DNA from 3 places in the Staphylococcus sp. GDH8C109P genome. Region 1 is predicted to be linked to each of the others. Evidence: predicted binding sites of a transcription regulator. Region 1 holds the regulator's gene; each other region holds the start of a gene.
What was found. Region 1 encodes CtsR, which represses protease genes until heat stress. Its sites were predicted from a motif close to ATGGTCAATAAAGGTCAAACA; they were not measured.
Positions count from the first base shown of each region.

Region 1 (5,096 bases):
GTCCTTCAATGATTTGTTGTTTTAAATTTTCGTATAAATTGATATAAAGATGATTTTTAGACAATAAACTGACCTCCTAAATTATTTCAAAAGTGTACCTTTTTAAATACCAGTTTATCTTTTAAAATGAATTTAATCAACTAAGTAAAGGGGTAAATAAAATGTCTAAATTTACTGGATCAGAAAGAGTTAAAAGAGGAATGGCTGAAATGCAAAAAGGCGGCGTCATCATGGACGTTGTCAATGCTGAACAAGCGAAAATCGCGGAAGAAGCAGGAGCAGTTGCTGTAATGGCATTAGAACGTGTTCCTTCAGATATTAGAGCGGCGGGTGGCGTTGCTAGAATGGCCAATCCTAAAATTGTTGAAGAAGTAATGAATGCTGTTTCTATACCTGTAATGGCAAAAGGACGTATTGGTCATATAACAGAAGCACGTGTACTAGAAGCAATGGGTGTTGACTATATTGATGAATCAGAAGTTTTAACGCCTGCTGATGAAGAGTTTCACTTACGCAAAGATACTTTTACAGTACCATTTGTTTGTGGTTGTCGTAATTTAGGTGAAGCAGCACGTCGTATAGGCGAAGGAGCGGCAATGTTACGTACAAAAGGTGAACCTGGGACTGGTAATATTGTTGAAGCTGTTAGACATATTAGACAAGTTAATAGTGAAGTAAGCCGTATAACAGTAATGAATGATGATGAGATTATGACAGAAGCTAAAAATATAGGTGCACCTTTTGATGTATTAAAATCAATTAAAGAAAATGGCAAGTTACCAGTTGTGAATTTTGCAGCGGGTGGTGTAGCAACACCACAAGATGCTGCTTTGATGATGGAATTAGGTGCAGATGGCGTATTTGTTGGTTCTGGTATTTTTAAATCAGAAGATCCTGAAAAATTTGCAAAAGCAATTGTACAGGCTACGACACATTATCAAGATTATGAATTGATTGGTAGATTAGCTAAAGAGTTAGGAACAGCAATGAAAGGTTTAGACATTAATGATTTATCACTAGAAGAACGTATGCAAGAGCGTGGTTGGTAATATGAAAATAGGTGTTTTAGCTTTACAGGGTGCCGTGAGAGAACATTTGAAGCATATTGAATTAAGTGGCCACGAAGGTATTGCCATTAAACATGTGGAACAATTAGACGAAATTGATGGACTTATACTTCCAGGTGGTGAATCGACAACGTTACGCCGTTTAATGCATTTATATGGGTTTAAAGAAGCATTACAACAATCTGAATTACCTATGTTCGGAACTTGCGCAGGACTTATAGTTATGGCAAAGGATATTGTTGAAGAAGAAGGATATCTTAATAAATTAGATATTACAGTTCAACGAAATTCGTTTGGAAGACAAGTGGATAGTTTTGAAAGTCATTTAAATATTTCTGGTATAGCAGATGATATAGAAGGTGTGTTTATCAGAGCACCACATATTGTAGAAGTACATGGCAATGCTACGATATTGAGCACAGTTAGTGAGAAAATTGTAGCAGTTCAAGAAGGCCGTTATTTAGGTGTATCTTTCCATCCGGAATTAACAGAAGATTATCGCGTAACGCAATATTTCATTGAACATATTGTAGCACCTACGAGAATTGAGCAAGTTTAGTACAACGCAAGAAAAACAGGTCAACTCCAAAATGGATTGACCTGTTTTTTCTTATTTTCAATTTAATTAGATAAAGAAACCTGCGATTGCTGCTGAGATAAATGATACAAGTGTTGCACCAAATAAAAGTTTCAAACCAAAGCGAGCTACCATATCACCTTTTTCATTGTTAAGTGATTTGATTGCACCGGATATAATACCAATAGAACTAAAGTTAGCAAAAGAAACCACAAATACAGAGATTACACCTTTAGCGTGGTCACTGATATTTTTAACTTCATTTAAACTTTGCATGGCCACAAATTCATTAGATAGTAATTTTGTTGCCATAATCGAACCAGCTTGAACAGCATCGTCCCAAGGTACTCCAATTAAAAATGCTAATGGTGCAAAAATAAATCCAATCAAAGTTTGGAAATCCCATGTAATACTTCCACCAGAAATTCCAGTGAAAATTGCACTCACAACACCGTTTAACAAAGCGATAATTGCTATATAACCGATAAGCATCGCACCTACAATTACAGCAACTTTAAACCCATCTAAAATATATTCCCCTAACATTTCGAAGAAGGATTGTTTTTCTGTTTCACTTTCTTCAACAATTAATTTATCTTCTTTTGCATCTACTTTATATGGATTGATAATAGAAGCAATGATAAACCCACCAAATAAGTTTAATACTACAGCTGTAACTACATATCTGGGTTCAATTAATGTGAAATAAGCACCTATAATAGAAGCTGATACTGTAGACATCGCGGAAGCAGTTAATGTATAAAGACGTTGTTTAGGGATAAGTGCTAATTCTTTTTTGAGCGAAATGAAAACTTCTGATTGTCCCAAAATTGCCGCTGCCACCGCATTATATGATTCTAAGCGCCCCATACCGTTTACTTTAGAAATAGCTAAACCTAAATAATTAATAATGAACGGCAATATTTTTGTGTACTGTAAGATACCAATTAATGCTGAAATAAAAACAATTGGTAATAATACATTAAAGAAGAATGGGGGATTTTCAGGATCTACAAATTCAAATCCACCAAATACAAAATTGACACCTTCAGCAGCTTTAGCTAATAAATAATTAAAGCCATCTGAAATGCCACCAATGACCGTAATACCAAATTTTGTTTTTAATAATATAAACGCAAATACAAGTTGTATTACGAGTAATAACCCAATGTATTGCCAGCGAATATTTTTTCTGTCAGAACTAAAGAGGAAAGCTAACCCAATAAACACAGCAATACCAATTAAACCGATAATAATATGCATAATAATTCATCCCTTTAAATTTTTTCTTAATTCCTATAATACAATAAACAAGTGCTTACTTACATCTAAAAACGAAAAATTTTAAAACATATTGGTTGAAAAAGGTCAAAGTTGGTCATATAATATAGTCAAAGAAGGTCAAAAGAGGTGATAATCATGCATAACATGTCCGACATCATAGAACAGTACATTAAAAAATTATTTGAAGACACCAATGAAGACGTTGTTGAAATTCAACGTGCCAATATTGCACAGCGATTTGACTGTGTGCCTTCTCAACTAAACTATGTAATCAAAACACGTTTTACAAATGAACATGGTTATGAAATAGAAAGTAAAAGAGGTGGCGGTGGTTATATTCGAATCACTAAAATTGAAAACAAAGATGAAACAGGTTACATTAATCATTTACTTCAACTCATCGGGCCATCTATTTCACAACAGCAAGCATATTACATCATAGATGGTTTGTTAGATAAAGCTTATATTAGTGAGCGCGAAGCAAAAATGATTTACGCTGTAATTGATAGAGAAACTTTGAAAATGGATGTATTATCAAGAGATATTATACGTGCTAATATAGTGAAACGAATATTACATGTAATAAATTATTATTAAAGAAATTAAGAGAGGTGTTTAGTCGTGCTGTGCGAAAATTGTCATTTAAATGAAGCAGAAGTAAAGTTAGCAGTTAAAGGACAAGACGGTGTACATGAAAAATGGGTTTGTGCTACATGCGCACAAGGCGGTAACCCGTGGACCCAAAACCAACAAATGCAGTCACAAGATGACATTGAAGGGGCGTTTGTTGTAAAACAAATATTACAACATTTAGCAGCGAAACACGGTATTGATTTCGATGAAATTGCATTTAAAGAAGAGAAGAGATGTCCTACTTGTCAAATGACTTTAAAAGATATTGCGCATGTTGGTAAATTTGGCTGTGCAGACTGCTACGCAACTTTTAAAGATGACATTGTCGATATTGTACGACGTGTACAAGGTGGTCAAATCGAACACACTGGAAAAACACCGCGCTCTTCACATAGAAAGTTAGCTTTAAAAAAACAAATAGAAGAGAAAACATCTTATTTAAATCAGTTGATTGAAGAACAAAATTTTGAAGAAGCTGCTGTTGTTAGAGATGAAATTAAAGCATTAAAAGAAGACAGCGAGGTGAAACATGATGAGTAAAAATGATATCAGCACGCACATTAGTGAGTGGATGAGAGACGAAGCAGAAAGTCCAATCGTAATGTCTTCGAGATTGCGTTTAGCCAGAAATTTAGAAAATCATGTACACCCTTTGATGTTTGCGTCAGAACAAGATGGTAATAGAGTGATAAACGAAGTTCAAGATGCGCTTCCTAACATGTTTATACAGAGATTAGACACGATGGATCAGCAGAGCAAATATAAACTTGTAGCGAAACATCTTATTAGTCCTGAGTTAATAAAGAGACCTGCTGCTGCAGTACTTTTAAATGAAGATGAATCTTTAAGCGTTATGGTTAATGAAGAGGATCATATACGAATTCAAGCCATGGGTAATGATTTATCATTACAAACACTATACGAAAGAGCCTCAGCATTGGATGACACACTAGACAGTGAATTAGATGTGAGTTTTGATGAAACACTTGGTTATTTAACTACATGTCCGACAAATATTGGTACTGGTATGAGAGCAAGCGTAATGTTACATTTACCTGGACTTACGATTATGAAGCGGATGAATAGAATCGCTCAAACGATAAATCGTTTTGGATTCACGATAAGAGGTATCTATGGTGAAGGTTCTCAAGTATATGGTCACATTTATCAAATTTCCAATCAACTGACGCTTGGAAAAACAGAAGAAGAAATTATTGAAAGTTTAACTGAAGTAGTACAACAAATTATTAATGAAGAGATGCAAATTCGCGAACGACTAAGCAAGCATAATAAAATTGAAACTTTAGATAGAGTATATCGTTCGTTAGGTATCTTAAAATATAGTAGACTAATATCTATGGAAGAAGCATCATTTAGATTAAGTGAAGTAAAATTAGGGATAGACTTAGACTATATTGATTTAGAAGACTTCAAATTTAATGAGTTGATGGTTGCAATTCAATCGCCATTCTTATTAGATGATGAAGATGATAGAACAGTTAACGAAAAAAGAGCAGATATATTAAGAGAACATA
Region 1 covers NZ_JAESMX010000027.1:1,479-6,574, forward strand. The annotation lists gene pdxR (MocR-like pyridoxine biosynthesis transcription factor PdxR) at 1-64, opposite strand, end outside; gene pdxS (pyridoxal 5'-phosphate synthase lyase subunit PdxS) at 162-1,049, shown strand; gene pdxT (pyridoxal 5'-phosphate synthase glutaminase subunit PdxT) at 1,051-1,626, shown strand; gene KA867_RS12600 (NupC/NupG family nucleoside CNT transporter) at 1,693-2,907, opposite strand; gene KA867_RS12605 (CtsR family transcriptional regulator) at 3,064-3,525, shown strand; gene KA867_RS12610 (UvrB/UvrC motif-containing protein) at 3,550-4,101, shown strand; gene KA867_RS12615 (protein arginine kinase) at 4,094-5,096, shown strand, end outside.

Region 2 (5,096 bases), on a different contig from region 1:
TGATACTGGAATGCCTGTCCAAGAACTAACAATATCGCCAATTTCTTCATCAGTAACAATTTCACGAATGATGCGATCATTGTCTTCATTTTGTTCATTTTGGAAAGCGTCTTCTAATTCACGTAATTCTTTTTCTAGTTGCGGAATTTTACCGTGCTGTAATTCAGCTGCTTTTTCTAAATTGTAGTTATTTTCAGCATCTTCTAAAGCTTTTCGACTTTCATCTAATTCTGAACGTTTCTCTTGCAATTTAGCTATTTTTTCTTTTTCTTCTTCAACACGTGATTGAATAGAACTTTGTTTTTCCTTTTCGTTTGCTAGTTCTTCTTGTAGCTCTTGTAAACGTTGTTTACTGGCATTATCAGATTCATTTTTCAATGCTGACTCTTCAATTTCTAACTGCATAACACGACGATTCACTTGATCCAATTCTGTTGGATTTGAGCCCATTTCAGTACGTATCGTCGCACATGCTTGGTCTACTAAATCTATTGCCTTATCTGGTAAAAACCGATCAGTAATATAGCGGTCTGATAATTCAGCTGCTGCTACTAATGCTTTATCCTGTATACGAACACCGTGATATACTTCGTAACGTTCTTTTAAACCACGTAAAATAGAAATGGTATCTTCTACATTAGGTTCAGATACATTTACTTTTTGAAAACGACGTTCTAAAGCTGAATCTTTTTCAATATATTCTCTATATTCATTTAAAGTTGTCGCACCAATACAATGTAGTTCCCCACGAGCCAACATTGGTTTAAGCATATTACCTGCATCCATAGCACCTTCAGTTTTACCAGCACCTACGAGCATATGAATTTCATCAATAAACAAAATAATTCTTCCGTCTGATTCTTTGACTTCTTTAAGTACTGCTTTCAATCTTTCTTCGAATTCGCCACGATATTTTGCACCTGCTACAAGTGCACTTAAATCAAGTTCAAAAATTGTTTTATCTAACAATGATTCTGGTACGTCTTTACGTACGATACGTTGCGCTAATCCTTCTACAATTGCTGTTTTACCTACACCAGGCTCACCTATCAAGACCGGGTTGTTTTTTGTTTTTCTACTTAATATACGGATTGAATTACGAATTTCTTCGTCACGTCCAATGACAGGGTCCATGTTACCTTGACGCACTTCTTCGACTAAATCACGTCCGTATTTTTCTAAAGCTTCATAATTTGCTTCTGGATTTTGTGATGTCACGCGATTGCCTCCTCTAACTTTTTTTATAATTTCCTCTATTACTTCTTTTTTATTTGCCACAAATTGTTTGGTCGTATCATCTATATCCATTGCAGCTAATACGATATGTTCCATGGATATATATTCATCTTCATATTTTTTCATATAAGTTTCAGCTTTATTTAATAAATTGTTAGCATTTTGACTTATATATTGACCATATTGAACATTGTCTCCTTGGACCGATGGATATTTTTTAAGTTTTTCTTTATATGATTGATCTAATTTTTCTGTATCAATATGCGCTCTATCGAAAATACTTTTAAATAAACTTTCATTTTCTGTTAATGCCGCTGATAATACAGCTTCAATTTCAATATTTTGATTTTCATTTGTTTTAGCTAATTCAATTGCATTCTGTAATACACTTTGAACTGCATAGGTCATTTGATTTATATCCAAATTGATTCACCTCACCATTTAATGATTGATCAATAAAGTAAGTTTGACTTTGACTTTCTTTGACCTTATCTATATTATATTACGCTTCTTGACAAGAATCAACAATAAAGGGTTCGTTTTTTAATTATTTTTAACAGTTTTAAAAGCTTAGCAGCATATCATAACTTTTCCCAACACTCATTTGTTAAAACATCCATATAGATTACATTATAAACGCTAAATTGATAGTAATCTTTATACTTCCAACAATAGCACTTATCTCATTACGATAAAGTTATGTTAGCATTAATGTAAATATACAACACTGGAGGTTAAATATATGAATAACGTAATCAAAAGACCAACGCCGCCGTTTAATAAACAGACAGCTTTAGAAAAAGTAAAATTGGCGCAAGATGCCTGGAATACCAGAGATCCTGAAAAAGTATGTCTTGCATATACACAAGATTCACAATGGAGAAATCGTAGTGAGTTTTTTGAAGGTCGAGAAGCAATCAAATCTTTTTTATATAGAAAATGGCGCAAAGAACTTCATTACAAATTGATGAAGGAATTATGGTGTTACACCGACAACCGTATTTCAGTTAGATTTGAATATGAATGGTATGATATCTCTACAAATCAATGGATGCGTACACATGGTAATGAGCATTGGGAATTTAATAACAACGGCCTTATGACGAAAAGAGATATGAGTGCAAATGATTACCCAATCAATGAGCGTGATAGAAAATATTAAGTCTACTTTACCTAACGATTGCAACTCATAAATTATAAATACTTGTCATTTAATATATTCTCAACTTAATACGAGTACAGACTTAGTAAAAGGTTATTAATATCGTTTCAAAACGTATAAAGACGATTGTGAATTTCGAATGCATTTTCATTTAAAACACAAATAAATTCAAACGAAAGTTTTTCAAAAAATATATCTATAAAAAAGCAAACGCCAATTTCAATTGAAATTGGCGTTTATGTGTAATCAAACTATATTAATAACGTGTTTCTCTGATCTTTTGATTTATTTTGAATCGCTTGCTATATGTTTTAAAATCTCATCTGTTAAAGCCTCTACACCTTTTGTTTCTAAATGAATACCGTCTGGCGCAAAATATTCCGTATGATCTTCAGAGCGTTTGTACCAATCAATAAGCGTTACATTTTTATGTGCTTTAGCGGCATCTGTCATCAATTTATTCACGTGACTTTCATAACTTCTCGGAACGCGTGTATTCACTAAATAAATTTGTGCATTTCCGAATTTATTGATTAATGTATCTAATTGTTCTTTACTAAAGTCACCATTTGTACCTAGTTCTAGCACAATTTTATCAGTGCTTTTATTAAATGATTGATAATGTTTTTCTACAAGTGGTGCAACATCATATAGATTGCGTCCAACTTCACCATCAATTTTTGCGTTTGGTACCCTTTTTTTAAAATTTTCACCTATATCAACCATCACTGAGTCACCAATGAGCAATGGTTTAATATTTGTATATACTTCTGATGTTGTTGTTTTTTTAGCATTTGATTTATCAAAAAAGTTTACTTCATCAATTGGTATCGGCCGCACTAATTGTTTATCAAATTCATCTGTTTTAAACGTTGTTTTTTTATTCGTAATCATATCTTTTCCTAATTTATCAAAACTACCTGCTAAAACAAATAAGCTTGGAATCATAAATATTAATAAAACAACTGTTCTGACTAACGGTAATTTTTTATTTAATTTTATAGAAAATGCTTTGAAACCTTTTTTTCTAAAAGGTGTTTCAATATAGCGGTACGAGAGTTCAGCTAAAATGATTGTCAATATGATATCTAAAAAGTACACATAATTCGGTAATTGCCCAGCAACATAATATGAATGTACAAAACTAATCACTGGAAAATGCCATAAATACAAACTATAAGATCTCTTACCAATCATAACAAAAATAGGATTACCGATAATTTTAGCAAAATAACCTGATGGATGAACAGCACTCATTATGACAAATAACGTCATTGCAGATATTAAGTAAAATCCACCATTATAAATCCAATCACTATTGTCATTAACTTTACAAAAAAGTAAAAGTAAGCTAAAAATACCAAAAACACCAATACCATCTATGATATGCGTTAGTGCCTTTTGAGGATTTTTCTTCAACTTGAATGGTGGCCATAAAAACGCTAGTATAACACCCAATAACATTGTTTGAAGTCTCGTATCTGTACCAAAATAAACTCGAGAATGAGATATATGCGGTTGTGAAATGATAATCATCACAAGTAAAGAAATTAATGAAATTATCCAAAATATTAAAACAACATTGCGGTATTTTTTTAATGCTAATAAAAGGAATATAAAAAGGATTGGGAATACAATGTAAAATTGTTCTTCAATCGCTAAGGACCATAAATGTTTTAATGGCATAAAAGCAAATTGCTCAAAATAATTTACATCTGAAGCGATGTACCACCAATTAGAAAAATAAAAAATTGCTGCTATTGCATCCTTTTTTATATTAACAATTTCTTCTGGTTTTAATACCAATGTTGCTACTACTACAACAAATACTAAAGTTAGTACTGCAGGTATCAATCTTTTGAAACGTCGTACCCAAAAGTTTTTTAAATTAATTATCCCTGTTTCTTCATATTCTTTTAAAAGTAAGCTCGTAATTAAATATCCAGAAATAACAAAAAATGTATCAACACCTAAAAATCCACCAGTTAACTATTGCTTATTTAGATGGTAAATAATAATACCAATTACTGCAATTGCCCTTAAACCATCCAAACCAGGCATATACCGCGTATTACGTTTCACACGATTATTTTCAAGATTATTGTTCATTTCTCCACAAACTTTCCTAAAATTACGTTAACATCTAATTTATTTACCTAGCTATTGTAATATTAATGTAATACAACTGCAATTATTTTAATGAATTGAACGATAGAAATTAAAAATTTTAAAATAGCCTGACATAAAGCATACACATATCTTTTCAAATAAAAAAACTAGCTTAAGTTAGCAATACATATCAAACGTATTGCTACTTAAACTAGTTATCTATTTTTTATTAACCTATACCAAGCGCAATTTTAGCATAACGTGACATCATTTCTTTACTCCATGGTGGACTCCAAACAATATTTACTTCTGTGTCTGAAATCTCAGGAATTTCTGCTAAGACCATTTTTACTTGGTTCATAATTTGTGGTCCAAGCGGACAACCCATAGAAGTTAATGTCATTTCTACTGTACATAAGCCTTCATCATCAACATCTACATTATATACTAAACCTAAGTTTACGATATCGATTCCTAACTCAGGGTCAATTACCATCTCTAAAGCATTTAGTATGCTATCTTTTAATCCTTCGTCCATACATCTCACCTCTTCGTATTTAATCATACTAACAATATATCAAATATCTTA
Region 2 covers NZ_JAESMX010000019.1:291,279-296,374, forward strand. The annotation lists gene clpB (ATP-dependent chaperone ClpB) at 1-1,659, opposite strand, end outside; gene KA867_RS10980 (nuclear transport factor 2 family protein) at 1,979-2,398, shown strand; partial or broken gene KA867_RS10985 (acyltransferase family protein) at 2,684-4,507, opposite strand; gene KA867_RS10990 (metal-sulfur cluster assembly factor) at 4,737-5,045, opposite strand.
Region 2: a site for CtsR is predicted at 1,706-1,726, ahead of clpB (ATP-dependent chaperone ClpB). Genes of this name have one in related genera too.

Region 3 (5,096 bases), on a different contig from region 1:
TTCTATGAGGTGATACTATGAAACACTATCTAATTACGGGCGGTACTGGTCTAGTAGGTACGCAGCTAATCGAGGCAATACAACAAAGTGATTCAAAAATCACGATATTAACAAGACAAAAACACGCTACATCACATCCTAAAATCACATATGTAAATTGGTCAGAACCAAATTGGGAAAACCAAATTCCAGATATTGATATTGTCATCAATTTGGCCGGTGCTAGCTTAAATAACAGATGGACTTCCTCACATAAACAAAACATTATGCTAAGTCGATTACAATCAACTCAGGCATTATACGACCTTTTCAAAAACAGAAAGCAAAAACCATCTGTATTCTTTAACGCTAGCGCTGTAGGTTATTATAAACCTGATTTAACACGTACATATACTGAGTTGTATCAAACATTACCATTCGACTTTTTATCTGAAGTAATATATCAGTGGGAACGATTAGCACGTCAATTTGAATCCTTTGGAACACGTGTTATTATTGGTAGATTTGGAATGGTATTATCAAATAAAGGTGGTGCATTACCATTAATGAAATTACCTTATGAATTAAATGTCGGCGGTAAAATTGGTAGTGGTAGACAATGGTATTCTTGGATTCATATTGAAGATCTAACAAGAGCGATACTCTATACCATCAATAATGATAAAGCGCACGGCGTATTTAATTTCACATCACCTATCGCAGAACATCAAAATATGTTTGGTTATACCATTGCAAGAGAGGTACATCGTCCACATTATACGTGGGTGCCATCATTTGCGCTCAGACTTGTCTTAGGAGAAATGTCTACAGTAGTACTTGATACTCAAAAAGTTTTACCTAATAAATTACAAGCACTAGATTTTGAATTTAAATATCCTAACCTAAAACTTGCACTAGAAAATTTAGTTCATTAAGAAAGGTACCATTAAAAATGAAACGAGATAGTTTTAGCCATACCTTATTATTCATTGCAGGCTTGCTCCTCATCACCAGTGGTATTTCAGCATTTGAAAAACCTGCAATAATGATCTTTATTTCAATAACTTTATTAATCATTGGTTTGTTAACCTTAGCTATTTCAATTTTATTAATTTATAAAAAAGCAAAATCTATTAAATAAACACAATTTATAGTTTCAATATATATAAAAAACAAGTCACGCATGCCAACTATTTCCTTATGCATCATACATTTGGAAATAGTCATACATTGTCGTGACTTGTTTTATAATCTGTTTATCCTAATTTACTTATGCAAAATATTATGATTCTGGCACCATAACTTCATCGATTAATCCGTATTCTTTAGCTTCTTCTGCTGATAAGAAATTATCACGGTCAGTATCTTTTTCAATTTTTTCAATTGATTGACCAGTACGTTCAGCTAAAATTTTGTTTAATTTAGCACGTGTTTTTAGAATATGGTTAGCGGCAATTTCAATTTCAGTTGCTTGACCTTGTGCACCGCCTAATGGTTGGTGAATCATTACTTCAGCATTAGGTAATGCAAAACGTTTACCTTTTGCACCTGCTGAAAGTAAGAATGACCCCATTGATGCTGCCATACCGATACAAATTGTCTGTACATCTGGTTTAATGTGTTGGATTGTATCGTAAATAGCAAATCCAGCAGTTACACTACCACCCGGTGAGTTAATGTAAAGATAGATATCTTTTTCAGCATCTTGTGCCTGTAAAAATAATAATTGTGATACGATAGAGTTTGCTACATTATCGTCAATTTGTGAACCTAACATAATAATACGGTCTTTTAATAAACGTGAGTAAATATCATAAGCACGTTCCCCACGGTTTGTAGTTTCAATTACTGTAGGTATTAAATTCATTAATATTGCCTCCTTATTTCTAACTGATAAATTTATTTTAACCTAAAAGTCAAATATGGTCAAAAAATAACGCTTAGAATTTCCTTAAACTGTATAAATTATTGTTGACCAACACTTATAAGATTTGTACACTAATATTATTGTTATTTACCCCTCGTAGTGTAATGGATAACACATAAGATTCCGGTTCTTAGAATAGGGGTTCGATTCCCTTCGAGGGGATTAGTAAGTCATTTTCTCATTTTCACTCGATATCGCTAGTTGTCAAAAAGCTTGTGGTGTCGGCATTTTTTATATTTTATAGTGTCATTCGTTTTGATACGTTTTGAATTTCGCGTCCCCATTTAGTCCCCATTTTCATTTTAAGTCTAATATCTATTTCCAAAACCAGTAGCTTCTCCGACTATATCTCTAGTCTTTCCTTTTTTTACCTGTGGACCGAGGTCCACACCTTGTTTTTTTACCGCCATTCTATCTTTAGATTTTTTGGCTTCTATTCTTTCTAGCTGTTGTGCATAATCCATTCGTTCAGAATAAGTGAACTCTTTACGTTCTTCATTTTCACTTATATACAATCAGACTTTTTTGTCCGTTTGCTGTCGTCTTTTTTTTGGATAACAGTACGTGGTCATTTTTGACCGTGTACATTGCTTGCTCTTTTTTTGAGAAACCAAACCTCATACTCATTTTTGAGTAATAGCACATAAACTTTTTGTGTGTGTACTTTTTACACACTCATTTTTGAGTACATACTTTTGGTTAAACATTTTTGTACGACCAATGTTACTGATTTTTTTACTTTCTTAGCTCTTTTTAATGTTGTTTCAGAAACGCCTGCTAATTTAGCCAATTCAGCGTTTTCTTTTACTGGTGTCTTGACTTTTTTACCGATAGGTTCAACTGGGCTTTTCGGTTTGTTTTGTTTCAAATTTGCTAATCTATTTTCTTTTGATTTCTCTTGCAATTCTTCTATTAAATCTTTGGTATTAAGAACAACATTTAACTTTTGATTTTTATTTAAAGTTCTTCTTTTAACAGCAGTGTCTCTTACGAATTTAAGTGCTTCGCTCTTTGTCATATCTTCCTTTATAGCTGATATTTCGTTTTGATTTAATTCCTGTAACGCCCTAACTCTGTAACGCTTTTTTATTACTTTTATCAAACCGTTTTAAAGCTAAACTTTCATCAATTTTCCAAACGTTTTCTACATACTCACGAAAAATGTACCGTCATTTAATTCTATTATAAAAAACAAATCTCATTCATTTACAATTCATCCTATATAAGTATTGTATATATAATTATCCATCTTATAACTTCTTAATACAACACAAATCTTCTCTCAGAACGCAAAATACATCCCTACCTTTTATAAGATAGAGAAGTATGGGATTTACAAACTTATTATTACATTTATTACCATTTTTATATTGCTAAACATATATTCATATATATAGAAACATAAACAATATTAAAACTAGAGTTTTCATTAGTACATGCACTTTTTTGAGCTGTTACTCAATTTTAATTAATAGTGTAATAAAGAACAGGTAAAAAAATCACCGAGTCTACAAATCTGGGGGGGCAAATTGGATTTTGGCCTGCCCTAATGATTCATTCACTCCTTATGGGTTAGCATTTTACGCCCTCTCTATTTTACAAGTATTGCTATAGTTATTACCAGTTGGATAATCTAAATCACTCAGATATGAGTAAATTTTTTACAGACTCTTCAATTTAGAGTTCTCTAATATATTCAAATCCAAATGTATAACATCACGCTTAAAATTTGCTCAAAGTTATCAAATAACCTTAATGTATAGTTTTAACATTTGGTCTGCGTTGCATCAACTAATTAAAATACATATATTAGGGGATATTTAATGCGTCAATTTTGTCTAACTCGAAAATTATTTTTGTTAATAGAATCCCTAAGTAAAATGACAATCAACGAACATGTAATGATAAATTTAGTTACTAACGCTCACCAACAGGTGAATGTTTTTATTTTGCTTGACCAAACTATGAGGAAATGATAATTTTTAAATAGACATACAATTCACATTCCTTTATTATTATTATTAAAACACACAAGTAAGAAAAGACAGGCTTTGTGCTTGTCTTTTCTTATTAAATTGCATAATTTAAAATAATGTGTCAAATTGTAAAAATGGCCATTAAACATATAATTATAATTAACATACTATAGATTATAAGGTCTTTCTGATCTGGATTTTTTCTTGTAATAATATAATCAAATCAGTCAACACACTTAACAAATTTATATGAAATAAGCCTATAGGTTTTTTATTTATTTAAAAATTCATTTAGTGTAGAGTTATCACTTTCTTTTTCAATAAGATTCTCTATATTTTCATTGTCATTTTCTTTTGAACTTATAAATCCATCATCTATTAAACTTTCGATTCTATTTTCTACTTCTTTTGAGTTCCAACCTATTTTGTTGATTTCTTTTTTGTAATCCATATATAATCTCCTTGGTTATTTATTTGTAATATAATCAAATGTATAACATAAATAGCAATAAAGATATTAAATTAATTTAAATATTAAAAAGTAGATCAAAGTTATAATAACTACCTATAAATTATACTCACCTATTTAGATTTGGATCACTTATAATAGAGGACTGTTTTAAATAAGAAACTTCATATAAATCTGCTAACCTCTTAATAAAATCAATTAAATTTCTTTCATTTATTAATTGATTTTCAAAATCTGTTTTTAATTTTATAAATTTCTGTTTTTCTTGTTCGGTGCTTATCTTTTTGAAATACCCCCACATATGACAAAAGGCATTAATTATTGAACCTTTAGATGGTTTCTTACTTAATGCGTATTGAATTTTTTGCTGAACTAATTCGATTTCAGCATCGTTATTCATCAAATATCTAATGTCATTATAAGTATTGTGATCATGCCACAAAACTTCATATTTATATCTACTCCATAGTTTTTCTTTTTGAAGTCGTTTATTGATTTTAAATACCTACTTTCAATATTTAATTTAATAAAAAGGAATTCTTTTACTGGCTTCAATAATATCTTTAGTAAAGAAAAATTGTTTCCCTTGTCCAGTATATGCTGGATTAAGTATCAAATTTGCTTTAGCATTATATAACCATTCGGGATTTATTCCTGAATTCAAAATATCTTGAAACTCTTGAAACTCTTTATTCCAGTCTAAATTGGGTTTCATTTATAATCACCTCGTAAATATAATAGAACT
Region 3 covers NZ_JAESMX010000001.1:203,096-208,191, reverse strand. The annotation lists gene KA867_RS01015 (TIGR01777 family oxidoreductase) at 18-914, shown strand; gene KA867_RS01010 (hypothetical protein) at 932-1,120, shown strand; gene clpP (ATP-dependent Clp endopeptidase proteolytic subunit ClpP) at 1,262-1,846, opposite strand; tRNA gene KA867_RS01000 (tRNA-Arg) at 1,997-2,068, shown strand; gene KA867_RS00995 (hypothetical protein) at 2,215-2,421, opposite strand; gene KA867_RS00990 (hypothetical protein) at 2,574-2,924, opposite strand; gene KA867_RS00985 (hypothetical protein) at 4,154-4,333, opposite strand; gene KA867_RS00980 (DUF1722 domain-containing protein) at 4,461-4,793, opposite strand; gene KA867_RS00975 (hypothetical protein) at 4,875-5,066, opposite strand.
Region 3: a site for CtsR is predicted at 1,892-1,912, ahead of clpP (ATP-dependent Clp endopeptidase proteolytic subunit ClpP). Genes of this name have one in related genera too.